Regions from separate parts of the Paenibacillus intestini genome, predicted to be linked through region 3. Evidence: riboswitches for the same ligand, from Rfam matches in the RefSeq annotation. Region 3 holds a riboswitch; each other region holds the start of a gene.
What was found. Region 3 has a riboswitch for cyclic di-AMP ahead of J2T16_RS27915 (C40 family peptidase). Riboswitches for the same ligand answer to the same signal wherever they lie in the genome.
Positions count from the first base shown of each region.

Region 1 (4,200 bases), on a different contig from region 3:
CAGAATTACTGACGATTGTAGGCTTGTGTGAAGAGTTGTCCTTCTCTTGGAAAGAACAATTTACACCGCACCAAGTAGAGTACCTTGAAGAACGTGTGATGTCCGCCAAAGTGCTTGATTTTTGGTTCGAGAAGAACGACAGCAAAGAGCACGCGCAGCGGTAACTCTCAGTCGGGACATTTTTTTCGAATGACATGACAGTCCAATACAGTCACGTGAGACCTAAATGACTTTTCATTTAGGTCTCTTTTTGTAAAGAAATTTGAGTATAGGAGTTATGACATGATTAGTGATACAGAATTGGATGCCCTGCGTTTGTCAGGGGAGAAGGTAAGAGTAGTGCGGGATGAACTGGAGTCTAATGATGTAACGGGCATCGTGGTAGCTTGGGATGATGAGCAAGTACTTATTCGCAGGCAAAATCGCCGTGTTGTGAAGCTGGATCGGTCTTACCGTTATCAGCTGTTCAGTGAGCCTCGTCAAAGTGTTTTAAGTGAATAAATGACATGAGTGCTTAGCTTAACGGATTCACGTTACCGGAGCTCCTTCTAAGAGAATGTCTGCTACACCAAATGTTTGGAATTACCATCAGGAACAGGCATATTTGCGACGCACGCGAGAGAAGATAGGTACAGTGGAACAATTCGCTGTATTTACAGCCGAAAGGGTGTGCTGCAAGTCATGACATTGATGAATGATAAAGTTCATGCGTATAAGGATCAGATTGGCGCATTAAGCGACGTTCTCCCCGATGTGGTGAAATCATATCATGAGTTTACGGGAGAATGCTTCCAGCCGGGTGTGCTTGATGCCAAAACCAAGCAGTTAATTGCGCTAGGTATCGGTTTGTTTGCTAATAACGAAGTGTGCACGTTCTATCATGTGGAGGAAGCCCGGTCCAAGGGAGCGACCGATCAGGAAATCATGGAGACGGTAGCTGTCGCTGGTGCAGTGGGCGGCGGACATGCTCTGTCACAGGGAGCAATGAGGGTGCAGAAGGCGCTCCATTAGTGGATGAAGCAAAACAAAAATTAACAAGGTCATACACCTCTTTAATAGAGGCGTATGACCTTGTTTTTTTATAGCTCATCTTTACTTTCTTTACTGTAAGGAGGTAGCCAAAGGCTACTCCCCGTTCTTTAAATTCAATTAAAGTTTACCCAACATTTTGTTATACATAAATTGACCTGTCACCCGTCTTGCGGTTACATAACGATCACTGAAATACGGATTGGACAACTTGGTGATGCTGACACCTTTGCTGCTGGAGGCATGTGCGAATTGACCTCCACCGATGTATACTCCTGTATGTGAGATGCCTCTACCTGTTGTGTTGAAGAAGACCAGATCTCCTGTACGAATGCTTGCTTTGGAGACAGGTGTTCCGGCTTTCGCTTGTTGTTGCGACGTGCGAGGGAGCTCAATGCTATATTTGTTGAAAAGATATCTCATAAACCCGGAACAATCGAAGCCAGCCATGGTTGTGCCGCCCCATTTGTACGGGATGCCTGTCATATTGTTAACCATCGTATTAATTGTGCTTGCCTCTGTGCTTGTTGCCCCGGATGTAAATAGTACAGCAGCCCCAAAAATGGAAATAATCAGTTTTTTCAAAATCAATGTTCTCCCTTCGATGCCTACGGAGTTAGCTAAGGGTTCGGTAGAAGGTTCCCTATATTTCCTATGTATAAGAATAATTCACCCAAAATGGTTCCCCCGTTTTCAATCCTGAAACTCGGCAAATGAATAATTAAGTTTTTGTAACTATTTGAAACTATATTGCATAAATGCGTAATTGTCAAACCTGTTTAAAGGTGTTCATTTAGCCTCAATGTTAGCGGAATTATCGATTTTAGTTATCATTTTGTTGAAATTAGGGAGTTAAAGATTACAAAAAAGTCATTTGTGTTTCATATGAGAGAACTTGGATAATAAACAAGATTGTTATGAGCTAAAAAGGAAACCATTCTGTTTAACAAATTTTTTTGGTTTGTTGCATATATTGACAAAAATATATTTATTGCATATTATAACCATATTAAATACATAATTTGTATTTAAATTGTTTTCATTGGAATATATGTGATATAAGTAATCAAATTTGTGAATGGGGAGAGTGTTGTCGAGTGAAAGCAAAAAAATTAGTAACATTTGTACTGGCGTGTTCTATGGTATTCTCCGTAGCGGGAATGGCTATCCTTCCTGTACCGACCGTATCGGCAGCTGATGCTTCCGGTACAACGGCGAGTATGTCCGATATCTTAAAGAATCAGCGCCCCGATGGAGGCTGGAGAAAAGATTACAGTCAGACGTCAGGTGAATGGGCCAAATCAACGATCGATAACAAAGCTACATACTCAGAAATCAGAAGGCTAGCAAGTGAATTCAAAAAAACAAATGATCCGCGATACTCTGCTGCAGCGGTCAAGGGCATCAACTTTTTGCTTAATATGCAGTATTCCAATGGCGGTTGGCCTCAAGTCTATCAAAGTTCCGGCTATCATAAACATATTACCTATAATGATGATGCGATGATTAATGTGATGTACATGCTTGATGAAGTCGCAGGACGTAAGGGGAACTTCTCCTTTATCGACAGTTCTCTTGCAAATCGCAGTAAAAATGCAGTTTCCAAAGGAGTCGATGCTATCCTGAATACCCAGGTGGTATCCGGTGGGAAGTTAACGGCCTGGGGACAACAGCATGATTCCAGTTCACTTAGACCTGCGGGAGCCAGAATCTATGAAGTGCCTTCATTAACGGCAGGTGAAAGCGTGAACATTGTGAAGTTTCTGAAAACGAGACCGGCTAATTCAAGAATCACTGCATCTATCAAAGGTGCCGAAGCCTGGTTTAATAAAGTGAAAATTACAGGATATCGGTATGAGAGAGCGAATGGGGATAGCCGAATTATTGCTGATTCCAGTGCATCACCGATTTGGGCACGTTTCTATGAACTCGGTACGGACAAACCGATCTTTGTGGGACGTGATGGCGTTGTGAAATATAAGCTGAGCGATATAGAAAAGGAAAGAAGAGGCGGTTATGCATGGTACGGCAACTGGCCGTCCAAGCTGTAGAAAATTGTTTATTTAACCAATTTTCTAATAAGTCCACTACTTACGGATATATAAGCTTAATCTGAAGCAGGCCTGATAAGTGCGAATCGGATACATATCTGTTTCGCACTTATTTGGTGATGAATAGTTGTTGACATGTTAAACTACGCGTGGTATATTATTTCTTGTCGCCGATATTAGTTGGAAAGATACAATATATGCGGTCGTGGCGGAATTGGCAGACGCGCACGGTTCAGGTCCGTGTGGGCTAACCCCCCGTGGAGGTTCGAGTCCTCTCGACCGCATTAGATAGAAAAAGACCTCTTAGCAATAGCCTAAGAGGTCTTTTTCTATCTAATGATATAAAGAACAATCAACAGTCTTTAATTACAGTATTGTCTCAAAATAGACGAGTAGAGCAACTTAGGTCTATTCCACATGGGAGCTTGGCTACTTTTTGCCCAGCTAAAAAAGAAAAAGGTTTAGAATTAGATAACTTATGATGCTGCTGTCACCGTAATGTTATCAATGTTGGGTCCCTCTGTACCTGTTGTTACGATTCGGAGTGTATTCGTACCTGAATTCATAGGTACTTGAATTGTTTTTTCACCCCAAGTAGACCAGCTTCCTGTTTGAGTAAAGGGCTCATTACTGAGTACTTTTGTGCCATTAACATAAATATCTAGAGTCCGCGTACCACTTTCCAAAGCGTAACGAAACTTTACATTTTTGGTGCCTGTGATTGTGTTATTGATATCATTCCATTGGATTGCGGAGCCTGTATAAGCGTTGAAGTTAACATATCCAGAACCGGTGAAGCCCGGATAAGCTGTTTCAATGACTGCATCCGTAAGTGTTGTTCCTGTTTCGGCCTCATATGTGGTGCCCGTGCCTACATTGCCGCCACCGTTGCCGCCAGTAATATTAGCAACAAATGTTGTTACACTCTGTGCTGGGAGTTGAGCTGTGAATGCGCCATTGGAAACGTTAATTGGTGCAAGACTTGCCAGATTACGACTGCTGTCTGTTACATATGAAGATACAGTGGACGCATTGCCATTTTGCAACACAAAGCGTTGACTTTTTGCCGAAGTGCTGCGGTTAATGGCTACGATGACGACCTTGTTATCACCTTTGTAAG
Region 1 covers NZ_JAURUN010000002.1:555,099-559,298, reverse strand. Annotated here, with positions in the region: gene J2T16_RS07665 (hypothetical protein) at 1-164, shown strand, start outside; gene J2T16_RS07660 (hypothetical protein) at 283-501, shown strand; gene J2T16_RS07655 (carboxymuconolactone decarboxylase family protein) at 682-1,011, shown strand; gene J2T16_RS07650 (C40 family peptidase) at 1,150-1,614, opposite strand; cyclic di-AMP (ydaO/yuaA leader) riboswitch at 1,620-1,751, opposite strand; gene pelA (pectate lyase) at 2,127-3,080, shown strand; tRNA gene J2T16_RS07640 (tRNA-Leu) at 3,280-3,364, shown strand; gene xynC (glucuronoarabinoxylan endo-1,4-beta-xylanase XynC) at 3,557-4,200, opposite strand, start outside.
Region 1: it holds a riboswitch for cyclic di-AMP, as region 3 does, so the genes downstream of both, J2T16_RS07650 (C40 family peptidase) here and J2T16_RS27915 (C40 family peptidase) in region 3, are expected to answer to the same signal.

Region 2 (4,200 bases), on a different contig from region 3:
CCATCTCCATACGTCGTGCGGCTGCTTGCGGGTGTATGATCAATCCTGCTTCAATGAGGTCCTCCCAATCGATTAGACTAGGTGCGCCCTCATAGGATGTGTGTACGCGAGCAAGTGCATGACGAATCGCTTCCGGTGAAGCATTCTCTACTCCGATATCTCCTTTGCGCGTTGCATCCGCTTCTGGGATGAAGGCATGTTTGCAACCAGGAACCTTATTGGCAATAATTTTACGGATACGCTCTCCCGCATGATCCGGATCCGTCAGGATAATGACGCCACGTCTCTCTTGAGCAAGTGCAATTCGCTTCAGAATACGCTGATTAATGGCAGAGCCTCCGGTTTCAATCGTATCCGCTTCGACCGCCCGACGAATCGCTACCGTGTCGTCACGACCCTCCACAACAATCACTTCTTTTATCATGTTCCTTTTCTTCCTTTCTAACGCAAAAAGAAGAGGAATATCCTCTTCTCTGCCAAACGGCGGAGGAGACTGAATTCAGACCCCTCCGCCGCATATTCCGCATGAATCATTCATGCAACTATTTTATAGCATTCCCATTTCAAAGTAAAACGATTTTAGTTCGCTTCCGGCTTAACTGGACCAATCACATAGACCGTTTTGCCTTTTTTACGTCCGAAATTCAGGGCGTGCTTCACACTGTCGTAATAAACGTCAATTTTGTTGCCTTTAATAGCGCCGCCTGTATCTTCCGCACGACGGAAGCCGAGGCCCTCAATGTATACCCACCAGCCGATTGGAATGACCTTGGGATCAACTGCAATGGTGCGCCCCTCCGTTACACGAGTACCGGAAGCTGTTTTTGTACCAATACCCGGCTCTTCAGAAGAGTAGGCTGTCATCGATACATTTTTCAAAACTTTAGAGTATTTAAAAGAATTCCCGGAGACCGTAATCACCTTGCTGCCCGAGGCAGATGTTTTCTTCGAGTTCGTTGTTACAGCTTTTTTGGTCGTTGAAGTTTTGGCAGATACCAATTGAACCTCAGGTTCCTTCACAACCGGCTTAGCCTTCGTACCTACCGCAATCACTTTATCTACACGATTGGTGGCGACCGTTTTACCTACCACTTTTTTGGAGACGAGTTCTCCATCTTGAAATACCTTTTCGATATGTTGCACAATTGTGCCTTCCTTGCCTTTCACTACAACACGGTTATCCCCTTGGAACAAACTTGGGTCTGCCGTTTTTACAACCTTGTAAGCAATCGGTTGTTTCACATCCACTGTATGCTTTGTTACACGCACTACACGAATCTTCATATCCGCTTTAATTGCGGTTCCGAGCGCTGGATACACTTTATCATGATCTTCAACTTGAATACCTGATTGCTGAATTACACCCTGTACCGATGAATCGGTTGTATAAAGAGTCTTGGTGTCTCCGTCTGCCGTGATTTTAACTGGAACGGCCCGCTCAATAACGATTCGGTCTCCGTCGGTAATCGCCCCATTCATGGGCATGGATACCTTGTCGTGAGGGCTGACTGTGATTGACTGCTCCTCCAGCATTTCCTGAAGCATTCCTGTACGAGTCTCTACCACTTGAGCTTTGCCGTCAATAACCAGTGAAACCTGCTTCCCGGCCTGACCGTAAACGACTAACAAGATCATGATTGCAAGCGCAATTGAGAATATCGCGATCAATGCCATTTGACGCAAGTTCTCATGCTTCCACCGCAACGCGAAAGACTTACTGGATGATCGTGACTCATGGGTCTCTTCTGGTTGGAATATGCCCACTTCTCCGTCCTCCTTCATAGCCTCGCCGTCTAAAGTAATGCATGATGTCTTTGACGCGACTATAACAATTTTTCTACAGAACACAGATCAGAGATAATGACCGGTTCTGCACCATGAACCCCTCTTCGCAACATGATGTCATCCTCCTGAATACATACCGTATGATGACAATATTTCTTTTATTCAAAACAAAAAAAGCCAAAGAAAGAGTGTAAGAGACCCTTTCGTGGCTTCCGAATGATTTTGAATATCGGAAATTCATGCACGAGGTTGCCTCTCTTTTTCCGCTTGCGAGGTTAGCTGTCGGGTTCGGGCGAAAGAGAGCCGCCCTATCTTAGGTCACCCGCTCATGGCGGACGCCCTTGAATTCACCCCGAGACCCAAAGAAGAAATCAAATACGGCTTCGCAGAACATTCCGCTGCTTTTGGGTCAGCGAACGATGCGCACCGGCTAGAATCACCGATGTTTAAGCCCTATTGGTTCCCCCGCTCTCCGTTAACGGAGACTCAGCGAGATTGATTCATGAAAGTAATGTTGTCTCATCGGAAAGTGTCCCTTTGTTCATCCCCCGAACATCTGTCCAATTTTCCGCGCAACAATTCACTGAAAAGATGATATCCTGTTTTGATGCATGTTGTAAAGCACGGATCAAGTACGTTTTTCTAAATATTTGGTTAAAATATTGTAATATTCTGCAATTATTCGAGACAAAGAGCAAATTACCTCTCTGTATCTCCCTTTTTCACCCGATTTACTCATTTTCTTATCGAATCCCAAATCGTTCCATGGCATTTTTGGTGGTAATTGCAGCAATTTCCTCTACCGAAATGCCTTTAATTTCCGCAGCTGCTTCAGCAACCAGACGTACATGCGCTGTCTCATTTCGTTTTCCACGATAAGGATGCGGTGTGAGATACGGGGAGTCCGTTTCTAAGAAAAATCGATCCATCGGAACCTTGGCGAGCACCTCTTTCGGTTGCTTGGCATTTTTGAAAGTGACCGGTCCTCCGAAGGACAGATGGAACCCTAAATCCAGACACATTTTCGCCGTTTCCCAGCTACCGGAGAAAGAATGCATCACACCTCCAACCTCACCAGCCTTCTCCTCACGTAAAATACGCACAATGTCCTCATGAGCATCCCGATTATGGATGACGATAGGCATACTCAATTCACGTGCCAATGCAATTTGTTGTCGTAATACGCGGTGCTGTACCTCCTTAGGGGAAGTGTCCCAATGATAGTCTAGACCGATTTCTCCGATTGCTACCACTTTCTCATGTTTGCACAATGATGCAATCCATTCGAGATCTCCCTCTTGCATCGTAATGGCATCCACCGGGTGCCAGCCTACAGCTGCGTGGATAAAATCATACGTTTCGGCCAGTTTGATCGTTGTTGGAATCGTCTCCCGGTTAAAGCCGATATTAATCATGCGAGTAACTCCGGCCTGAACGGCCCGTTTAATCATGTCCTCTCGGTCTTCGTCGAATTGTGGTGCATCCAGATGAGTATGTGTGTCGAATAACATGCTTTCTCGTTCTCCCTTCATGTCGAAAGTCAAATGCCGATGATTTTTTCATGGGAACTCCCTTATTCTTGTACAGGAATTCTTGCGTTTGAATTTCAAATTTATTTTTTTGCATCATTAAATGATTGGGACAAGCAACAATTTCAGTATTTTCAGTTTTAGCACTCAAGCTACTATATATAGAAGGAAAATAAAAAGTCAAATCAACATCTTGCAAGAAAGGCGTTAGAAACTGTATAATTACTCACTCGAATTACAAAATTATGTCGATCTACACATCCTCCCCATTAAAGCAGATTACTGTATCATGTAAAATAGCTCTCTTAGAAAGTCTTTTGATATCAAAGTGTTTCACCCTGCTGCATCGACTCAAGCTTATAGAAAATAGGGGCGTATATGGGACGGTAATTCATGAAGGATGGCATCCACCTTGTTTTGCGGATAGTACAGATGATGTTTGCCCAGATGAAGTCCACTGATGGAACGAACAATATCAGAAACTTCTGACAGCTCATGCAACTTGTCCTGCCGATCGAGCAGAAGAATTTGCTTATCTGTGGATTGATCTGGACGAAACACATCATACGGATTATCCGTCGGAAAATCAATTTCAAGATCGTACTCGGGATTCAATCCTGCTTGTACAAATGCTTCCCGAATCTCTTCAATGATGTCCAAGTCGATCTGTTCAAGTTCCACATACTTATATAACCTGCGATCCATAAAACGTTCGCACAACTCACTTAGAACAGAATCGTCCTCCTTACGCCACTGCATAAAGGCTGTTTGAATTAACGATTCATCAAGCTGCAGATATTCATGAACTGAAATTTCTCCTTCAAACAGTTTGGGCAGAGGCTCTACCATGAAACGGAATGGAAAGCCTTGCTTCACAAGTTCTTTT
Region 2 covers NZ_JAURUN010000017.1:11,844-16,043, reverse strand. Annotated here, with positions in the region: gene rnmV (ribonuclease M5) at 1-424, opposite strand, end outside; gene J2T16_RS26920 (resuscitation-promoting factor) at 580-1,764, opposite strand; cyclic di-AMP (ydaO/yuaA leader) riboswitch at 2,034-2,287, opposite strand; gene J2T16_RS26915 (TatD family hydrolase) at 2,529-3,296, opposite strand; gene J2T16_RS26910 (HD domain-containing protein) at 3,672-4,200, opposite strand, start outside.
Region 2: it holds a riboswitch for cyclic di-AMP, as region 3 does, so the genes downstream of both, J2T16_RS26920 (resuscitation-promoting factor) here and J2T16_RS27915 (C40 family peptidase) in region 3, are expected to answer to the same signal.

Region 3 (4,200 bases):
GAAAGGGATTGCTTTTGTGGATGAAGTCGCTGCGATTTCGGAAGCATTCAATCATCACCCTTTTATTACTATTGATTATACAACGGTTACACTGCGTCTTACGTCTTGGGATGCAGGTGGCATTACATCGGTAGACATCAAAGAAGCAGAGCAGTACAACGAAGCTTTTGAGAAAATGAGAACATAATAATCTGCACCAACGTTGTCTGCAGGATGATGTTTGTAATGCATACCAAAAGAGGCTCTTGTCTCCCTAACGGGAGGGTGAGAGCCTCTTTGATGCCTTACGCGCAGAATGCATTATTTCTTCTCTGCTAGCCACATTGCAATGTGGGCGATTTCTTCGTCTTGCAGTTTGCCTTTGAACGAAGGCATACCGCCGCCTTTACCTTTGACAATGGTGGAATAGATTTTCTCCACATCGTCCTTGCTGCCGATGTTCGCAAGAGCTGGGCCTACGCCACCTTGAAGCTGATCGCCGTGACAGGAGATACAGTTGGCCTTCACTAGTGTCTCAGCCTGTCCGGCGTCCATAGCCACTTCAGGCATGGTTGGTTTGGCTTCCTGAGCCACTTCTTCTTTACCTGGAAGCGTAAACATTAAAACAATAGCTAAAGCACATGCTGCAAAAAATACCCCGCTCATGATCCATTTGTGCATCCCTTATGTCCCCTCCAGAATGAAAGATCATCTAACTCAAACTATCCCTATCATTATAACGGAAGCTGTAGCTACATCATAGCATTTTGTGGTAAATTTTTAAACTAATCACAAAAGAGAGACCAATTAAAGCCATTTAATCGTGGGTTTACTCTCTCGGACCTTCATAGACCATGCAATGGAAAGGCTTTAAACCATCTGGGGTTTGGCGTTCATATGTATCCTGGATGACAAATCCGCTTTTTAGATATACCTGAATGGCACGGGTATTCCAAGTCAGTACTTCAAGATCAATTTCATTGGATGGATTTCGGCGGATGGCCTCTTGTACGATCGCAGTAACAAATGCTTTGCCGAGACCTTGACCACACAGATCGGGGCGCATACCGAGACCGATTCGTGTGACATGCTGGAGCGGAAAATATTGTGCAAACCCATAAACCTGGTCATGTTGATCCAGGATAATGGCATATTGTTGTTGTCTGAGATGTGCATCACCGAACTCGACTTCGAGTGCTTTCATCTGTTCCCAAGGAAGCCAGCTATAGATATTGTAAGGTGGGGCGTATTTCCAGCCACATATAAGTTCAGCATGTTCTTCTTGCATCGGTACAACATGAAGTATCAAAGAGGCTTCATTCTTCATATAACAGTGCATGCTCCTTTCTCCAATATCCGTGTCATTGTTCACTCTACAAAAGAGCTGTGTATTAGGCAAGTCTTCATATGATCAGATAAAAATTGAAACAAAAGTCGTGATCATTCCGTTTATATTATAACAGGCTGGGTAAAAACATGATAAGGGCACGGACAAACGAAAGCCGGCGAACGTGTTAGTTCACATACACACCATGACTTGCAACATCGGGAACTACACAGAGTCAGAAAGCATAAAAAAACCGCCGGATACATTCCTGCGGAGAATGTACCGGGCGGTTCTGTTTATACTTCGTATTTCGTTACAGTAGAGTTACATGGTTCCAACATCATGTTGATTACAGCTTGTACCTAGTCAAGGGCCAGTGACTCATAATCGTCCGTGCTCATGATCCGTTTAGCGCCAACGTAGCGGTTAGCCCAGTAGTTCTCACTCAAAGAGCTGATCGTTACACCTTTGGAAGAAGAAGAATGTGCAAACTTGCCACTTCCTACAAAGATGCCTACGTGTGATATACCTTTACCTGTTGTGTTGAAGAACACCAGATCTCCAGGTCTCATCTCCATGCGAGATACGGAATCACCCATGTCGTATTGGGAGCTAGATTGACGAGCCAAATCAATACCTAATTTGTCGAATACATACCGTGTGAATCCGGAGCAGTCAAAACCGTCAAGCGTTGTTCCTCCGCTTTTGTATGTAGTTCCCATTGCTGAATCAATTACTTTATCCATCTTAGAATCTGCAAATGCGCTGCCTGCTCCAAGTGATAATGCAAATGTGAGGCTAAGTACTGCTGCGGTCAGTTTCTTCTTAAACAAGTGATATACCCCTTCCAACGCCTGCGAGGTTAGCTTAAGGATTCGGTTGAAGGTCCCCTATGATCCCTCTGTTTCAAGATCAATTCACCCATAACTGGTTCCCCCGCTTCCCAGGTGCCAGGAATTTGGCTATGCTAGTTATGCACCTGAAAAATGAAAAGAAAATTTAATTTTAAGGATTTAATTTAAAGTTGTTACAAATAAGGATTTAAAGATTACAAAGTTGTTACTAAAAACTCACTGCGCTTATTGTACCAGAGGCTTAGTACTTTGGCAACGTTTAGCAGTAAAATTAACAAAAAAAACCTCGACCTTTGACGGGGAAAGGTCGAGGTTTGCGTATTTATACGTAATAACCAATGAAATGTTTAATATAAGATGGTAACATTTCTTTATTTTTGAAAGCGATCTCAGATGGCGTGCAACATTTTTGTTCAACGTATATGATTTTCATGTCTGGTAGATGTGGACTGCCATAAACGGAAATGACTACATACTTTCCACATACTGAGTAGGCTTCGGGCAAGCGGATAGGATTGTTGCAGGATTAATCCGGATAGTCCTGTCAAGAACCAGGAGGCGGAAGTGAATGCACCAAAGACCACTAAATGCACAACTCCCAGCACCAGCGCAATGCCGATGACAGCAAAGATGCGGCGCACAGCAATCCACAGTCCCTTGAGTGTCCCGTGGATTCGCCCTTCTGCATCCGGGTCAGAAATCCCAAACTGCATGTAGAGCACTGCATGATGTACAATCCAGCCATAAATAATCCAGCCTGCTACATATGGAATGCCGGGAAGTAATAAATGAAGAGAATGAAAACTGTCCATTATTGTAGAAAACAATTTGGGCAGAAGCCAGTATGCAGGCAAGAACATGAGAAAGGTACGTATAGTGTGTAGCAATATCATGGGTTTCCATAACGTTTTGATGCCCCGAATAAAAGGAATGCGTTCTTCAGTAGATTGATAATGTTGCAGGGAGTAGAGTAACCCGGCCTGAATAAGTGGACTGATCAGCAGGCGAAGCAATAACATGCCGCCCAAAATCCACAGATAACGCTGGACCTCCGGACCGGACAGGCTGAGCTGGCTTTCCATTTTGAATAAAAGTGTGCTTAGCTCGCCGACATCATCCGTTGGATAACGTAGTAATAGAGGAACGACAGCCGATTGAACCAACCGGTAGATGAAATAACCCCAAGTTAATTGATAGATAAACAAGAGTGCGGCAATAAACATATGCTGACGGACAAGAAACCAGCCTTCACGAATTTTTGCTTTCACTGTCTCCACCTCACCATGACAGACCTCCGAATATGGCTTCAATTAGTTTCGTAGCACTCATGTTCCAGCGGGATTTGACTTGCTCGTCCAGTCCGGTTCTCAGGAAATTGTTCATATGGCGATTTTCGAGCACGATGTCATACAAAGGGTCAGTCATGGCCCAGGTGACAGGAGATGTATATGTCAGTTTATAGGTGACGCGCTCCTCGCGGCCATCCCAGTGTTTGGTTACGGTATGGCCGTCCTCAAACGCAATCCGAACAGGAACCTTAGGAAAGTCACTGCCTTTTTTGACAATGGTGACAGAGGACTCGTACATTTTTTTGCCGTCCTTCTCTATAGAAGAAACGTTGATCTTCTCTACAGCAAAATCGGCCATGCCGTTCCGGTAGACATATTGGTCAAAGTAATCCGCCCAAGAGGTGCGGGTGACTTGCTCAACCACCTTTTGAAAATCACCCGTTGCGGGATGTTTAAAACGATATTTTTTTACATACGTCGAAAGGATTCGTTCCATGGTCTTCGCTCCGACTTGCTGTTCAATGCCGAGTAGCACCAGTTTGCCCCTTGTGTACACGTTGGAAGCATATTGATTCTGTGAGTCAAACTTCCACGAGGGCTGTGTTAGAGGAGCCGGAGATGTGATCAGACCTGATTGTACCGGTAGATTCGGAATCAATCCGTATTCCTGTTCCATCAGTTTATCTTCTGCATAGGAGGTGAACCCTTCATCCAGCCAGGCCTCCTCAAACTCATTGCTCGCAACCATGCC
Region 3 covers NZ_JAURUN010000020.1:17,342-21,541, forward strand. Annotated here, with positions in the region: gene J2T16_RS27900 (4a-hydroxytetrahydrobiopterin dehydratase) at 1-187, shown strand, start outside; gene J2T16_RS27905 (c-type cytochrome) at 301-660, opposite strand; gene J2T16_RS27910 (GNAT family N-acetyltransferase) at 809-1,306, opposite strand; gene J2T16_RS27915 (C40 family peptidase) at 1,669-2,139, opposite strand; cyclic di-AMP (ydaO/yuaA leader) riboswitch at 2,143-2,280, opposite strand; gene J2T16_RS27920 (hypothetical protein) at 2,574-3,428, opposite strand; gene J2T16_RS27925 (M1 family metallopeptidase) at 3,439-4,200, opposite strand, start outside.

Region 4 (4,200 bases), on a different contig from region 3:
TCACGGATATATTGATCCGTCATCTTGATTGGATCTTCAGCTTTGTCGATAATCGCATTGATGTTAGACATTGTCAGGTCACGTAATCTTTTAAAAATAGACATTAGGTTATTCCTCCCAGTGGATTGTGCATTGTATATAAAGATACATACGTTACAATCTGCAACTCGTTTCAATTTTACAAAAAAAAATTAAAACTTGATGACAACCTCTAAATATAAGGAGGATTACCTCTGAAGGTTATACTTATCCAGGCACGTGTCGTTTATCCTAAAAGATGACCGATTACCAAAACATTACTCTGACCTCTTATTCAAATGTTCATCCACAAGTCTCTCTGCAGTCATTACGATCTCGTCGATCTGCACTCGTGTAATGCTGTCAAAATGTATGCCCATAATAACGGTTACCGTAACTTTCAATTGCAGTGCCGCCTTGCGGGCTAGCCGCTCACATAACTCTTGTTCCTTGTGTCCCGGGATATGTACCGTTGTTCCACTAACCCGATCATGGTCAACATAGAATGTAGCTACAGCCCCGATATGAGCTTTACCACCCGTAACCAGAAATACCTTGTCCTGTCCTGCCTCAAAAACCTCTAAACGAATGGATTTCAAATCATATGTACTCATTGTCTCTCCACCTATCCTTCTCTATATGTTATATATGGTGGAATTATGGCTTTCATGACCTGATGATGCAATGAAACTTCTCACACACGCATAAAAGAAACAGGCAACGGGCATACCATAGAGAACGCAATTTTGGAAAAAGGAGGCCGTTAACATGCGAATACGCCTCGTCATGCTCGCACTCGTTACTATTATATGTTCTGGGGTTTATACAGCTCCTTTAGCCCCTGCGCCTGTGTCTGCTGCTTCATCTGAGGAACCTTCTTCAACCCTCAGTGATACACCGGCGTCTGGGTCAGATGTTAAAGAAGAACAGTTGACTCTAGGTCAACTTCGTCAGAAATACGCGGATACGTTCAAAACCAATGGCCCTTCCACCAAACAAGTTGCGCTGACTTTTGATGATGTACCTGATCCAAGATTTACACCGCAGGTACTTGATGTATTAAAAAAATATAAGGTTCGTGCTACTTTTTTTGTTGTTGGCAGCCGTGCGGAGAAACACCCGGACTTGGTGAAACGGATGGTGAAAGAAGGACATATCGTTGGCAATCACAGCTACAATCATCCTGAATTCAGCAAATTATCAATGACTGCCTTTCGCAAACAAATATTACATACCGGCGATATCATTCACCGCCTGACGGGGTATACGCCCAAAATGATTCGTCCTCCGTATGGGGACATTAACGAAGAACAGTTGAGATGGGCTGCAAAACAGCATTACAGCATCGTGAATTGGAATGTGGATTCTCTCGATTGGAAGGGACTAGACAAGGAAAAGGTAAAACATAATATTCTCACCGCGGTGAAGCCTGGTTCCATCGTATTACAACATGCTGGCGGCGGTACAGGTTCGAACCTGAAAGGTACTGTAGAGGCTTTGCCTGAGGTTATTGAGGAATTGCGAAACCGAGGATATGAATTAGTTACATTGGACGAGATGCTTAAACTGCCAAAAGAGAAACAATAATTGAAAGAACAGGTTGTCCCTCTACGTCGTCATGAATTATGCCTATCATGATTACGCAAGAAAGAACACCCTGTTTATTAATGCTCAATTCAACTTATGACCTCACATCCATAAATGAGAGGGTTTAAGCCTTATTTTAAAATGTACAACTCAATATCCTGAAAACCAAACGAACTAACGAACTGTTTGCTTCCAGGGATAAAGATGTCAATACGATTTCCCTTGATCGCGCTACCTGCATCCAAAGCCGTTGCTACGAAAGCCTGTTTCGGCAATCCAGGGTGTGTATGCCCTGTCACTAGTACCTTGGTTCCAAAAGGGATAACCTTGGGATCCACTGCGATTGTGCCGAGTTCGAGCGGGTTGCCAAAATAATCAACGGGGCCCCATCCACCATTCTCGGAAGCATCCGCGGAATACGCTGTTGCTTTAACACTAAGCGTTTTGCTGTAGTCGAATGTTTTCCCCCAAGCCTGTACCACTTTATTATCTGTATTCACGTCCAGGCTTGCAGCAGTCACCGTTTTTTCCTGCGACTTCGCTTGAACTGGTGCCGCTTCTACTTTGTTTTCGTTACCTGGGATTGTAATTTTCAAACCACCATAGATGTTATAAGGTGAGATGTCTTTATTCGTTTTAATTAATGTGTTCATATCAACGCCGTATTGCTTGGATAAGGTGAAGAAGGTATCCCCTTCTTTGGCCACATGAACGGAATCCGCGTGAGCCGGAACGGCTTGAATGAATAGAATGGATGTCAGTAGTGCGATGGCTGTTTTGGCTAAACGTTTCTTGTTATGCATGGTCTTCCTCCCTCATGATGCCTGCGAAGTTAGTTGTCGGATTCGGATGGAGGAACCCACCCTATAGGCTGTACGTGACATGCTGAAGCATTATGTATTCCTAATTCACCCCAAGCAGCATATTTCTCAAATCATTAACTATGTCTGCATTGTTACGTCCCCCGCACTTCCGCTTCGGAAGTTTCGGCAGTCTTGAATATATCACAAATTTGTAACCTTAAGCTGTAGTAAATGTTTCCATTTGGCGTTTTAATTCATTTTACAGGTAACAGAAAAGTTACTTTTTCAGCTCTACCTTTTCTGCAAACAACAAAAAAGCGTCACCGGATCTTTCGATCCGATAACGCCGTTATTCATTTGATTCTATATACGGAATGGCATGAATTAAAGTACTTTTGCAAGAAAGTCTCGCGTACGCGGATGTTTTGGCGCACCAAACACTTCATCCGGGGTACCTTCCTCAACGATGACGCCGCCGTCCATGAACAGAATGCGGTCTCCCACCTCACGCGCAAAACCCATCTCATGCGTTACAATGACCATCGTCATTCCGCCTTCAGCAAGACGTTTCATGACTTCCAATACCTCTCCGACCATCTCCGGATCAAGGGCCGATGTAGGCTCGTCAAACAGCATCACATGCGGCTGCATCGCGAGTGCTCTTGCAATGGCAATCCGTTGCTTTTGACCACCGGACAGCTGGTTAGGATATACATCTTTTTTGTCCGCCAAACCGACTGTCTTCAGGAGATCCTCGGCAATTTTGTTGGCCTCATCCGTGGATTGTTTCTTCACCTTGATTGGAGCAATCGTTATGTTTTGCTGCACCGTTTTATGAGGAAACAGATTAAAATGCTGGAACACCATGCCCATCTTCTCACGTGTAGCATTGATGTTATGCTTCGGATCGGTAATCGAAACACCTTCGAAATCGATCTGTCCCGATGATGGCTGTTCCAACAGGTTCAGACAACGCAGAAATGTACTTTTACCGGAACCGGAAGGACCAATAACTACAACGACCTCACCTTTGCCGATCGTTACGTCGATGCCTTTCAGGACATCATTTTTACCATATGATTTGTGTAATTGCCTAACGTCTATCACTTGCACCCAACTTCCTTTCCAATCGTCCGAGCAGCTTGGACAGAATAAATGTCATCACAAAGTAAATCGCTGCCGCAATAATGAACGGGTTCAGACCCTGGAATGTGAGATTTTTGACTACACTTGCTTGATACATAATATCCACCATACCGATGACCGAAATAATGGATGATTCTTTAATAATCGTTACGAACTCGTTACCGATGGCTGGCAAAACGGCCTTGAAGGCCTGTGGCAGAATAATGTAACGCATCGCTGCGCCTCTGCCCATACCCAGTGAACGGGCTGCTTCCAGTTGACCACGATCAACGCCTTGAATACCGGCACGGAAAATCTCGGCGAGATACGCACCGCTGTTAATGGAAAGCGTCATAATCCCTGCTTGAAGTGCTGAGAAGTTAATGCCAAAAGTTAGCGACACCCCGTAATAGATAATCATAAGTTGTACCAGCATTGGCGTCCCGCGGATCACCTCTACATAAGTTGTACCAATCCAGCGAAGAATCGCCATATTATGAAGACGGAACAGGCAAATAATCAGACCGATGATGACCCCGAATAATACGCCTAGCGCCGACAACAGGAGCGTGTAACCAATACCTGTTGCATATAAGCCTTTGTATTCCCAGAACAATTGAAAAATGTTTTGAGATTTATTGACTTTGTCAGCCATCAGGAGACTTGC
Region 4 covers NZ_JAURUN010000001.1:355,918-360,117, reverse strand. Annotated here, with positions in the region: gene J2T16_RS01580 (PspA/IM30 family protein) at 1-104, opposite strand, end outside; gene lpdD (prenylated flavin chaperone LpdD) at 297-632, opposite strand; gene J2T16_RS01570 (polysaccharide deacetylase family protein) at 787-1,605, shown strand; gene J2T16_RS01565 (3D domain-containing protein) at 1,737-2,408, opposite strand; cyclic di-AMP (ydaO/yuaA leader) riboswitch at 2,411-2,607, opposite strand; gene J2T16_RS01560 (amino acid ABC transporter ATP-binding protein) at 2,793-3,515, opposite strand; gene J2T16_RS01555 (ABC transporter substrate-binding protein/permease) at 3,502-4,200, opposite strand, start outside.
Region 4: it holds a riboswitch for cyclic di-AMP, as region 3 does, so the genes downstream of both, J2T16_RS01565 (3D domain-containing protein) here and J2T16_RS27915 (C40 family peptidase) in region 3, are expected to answer to the same signal.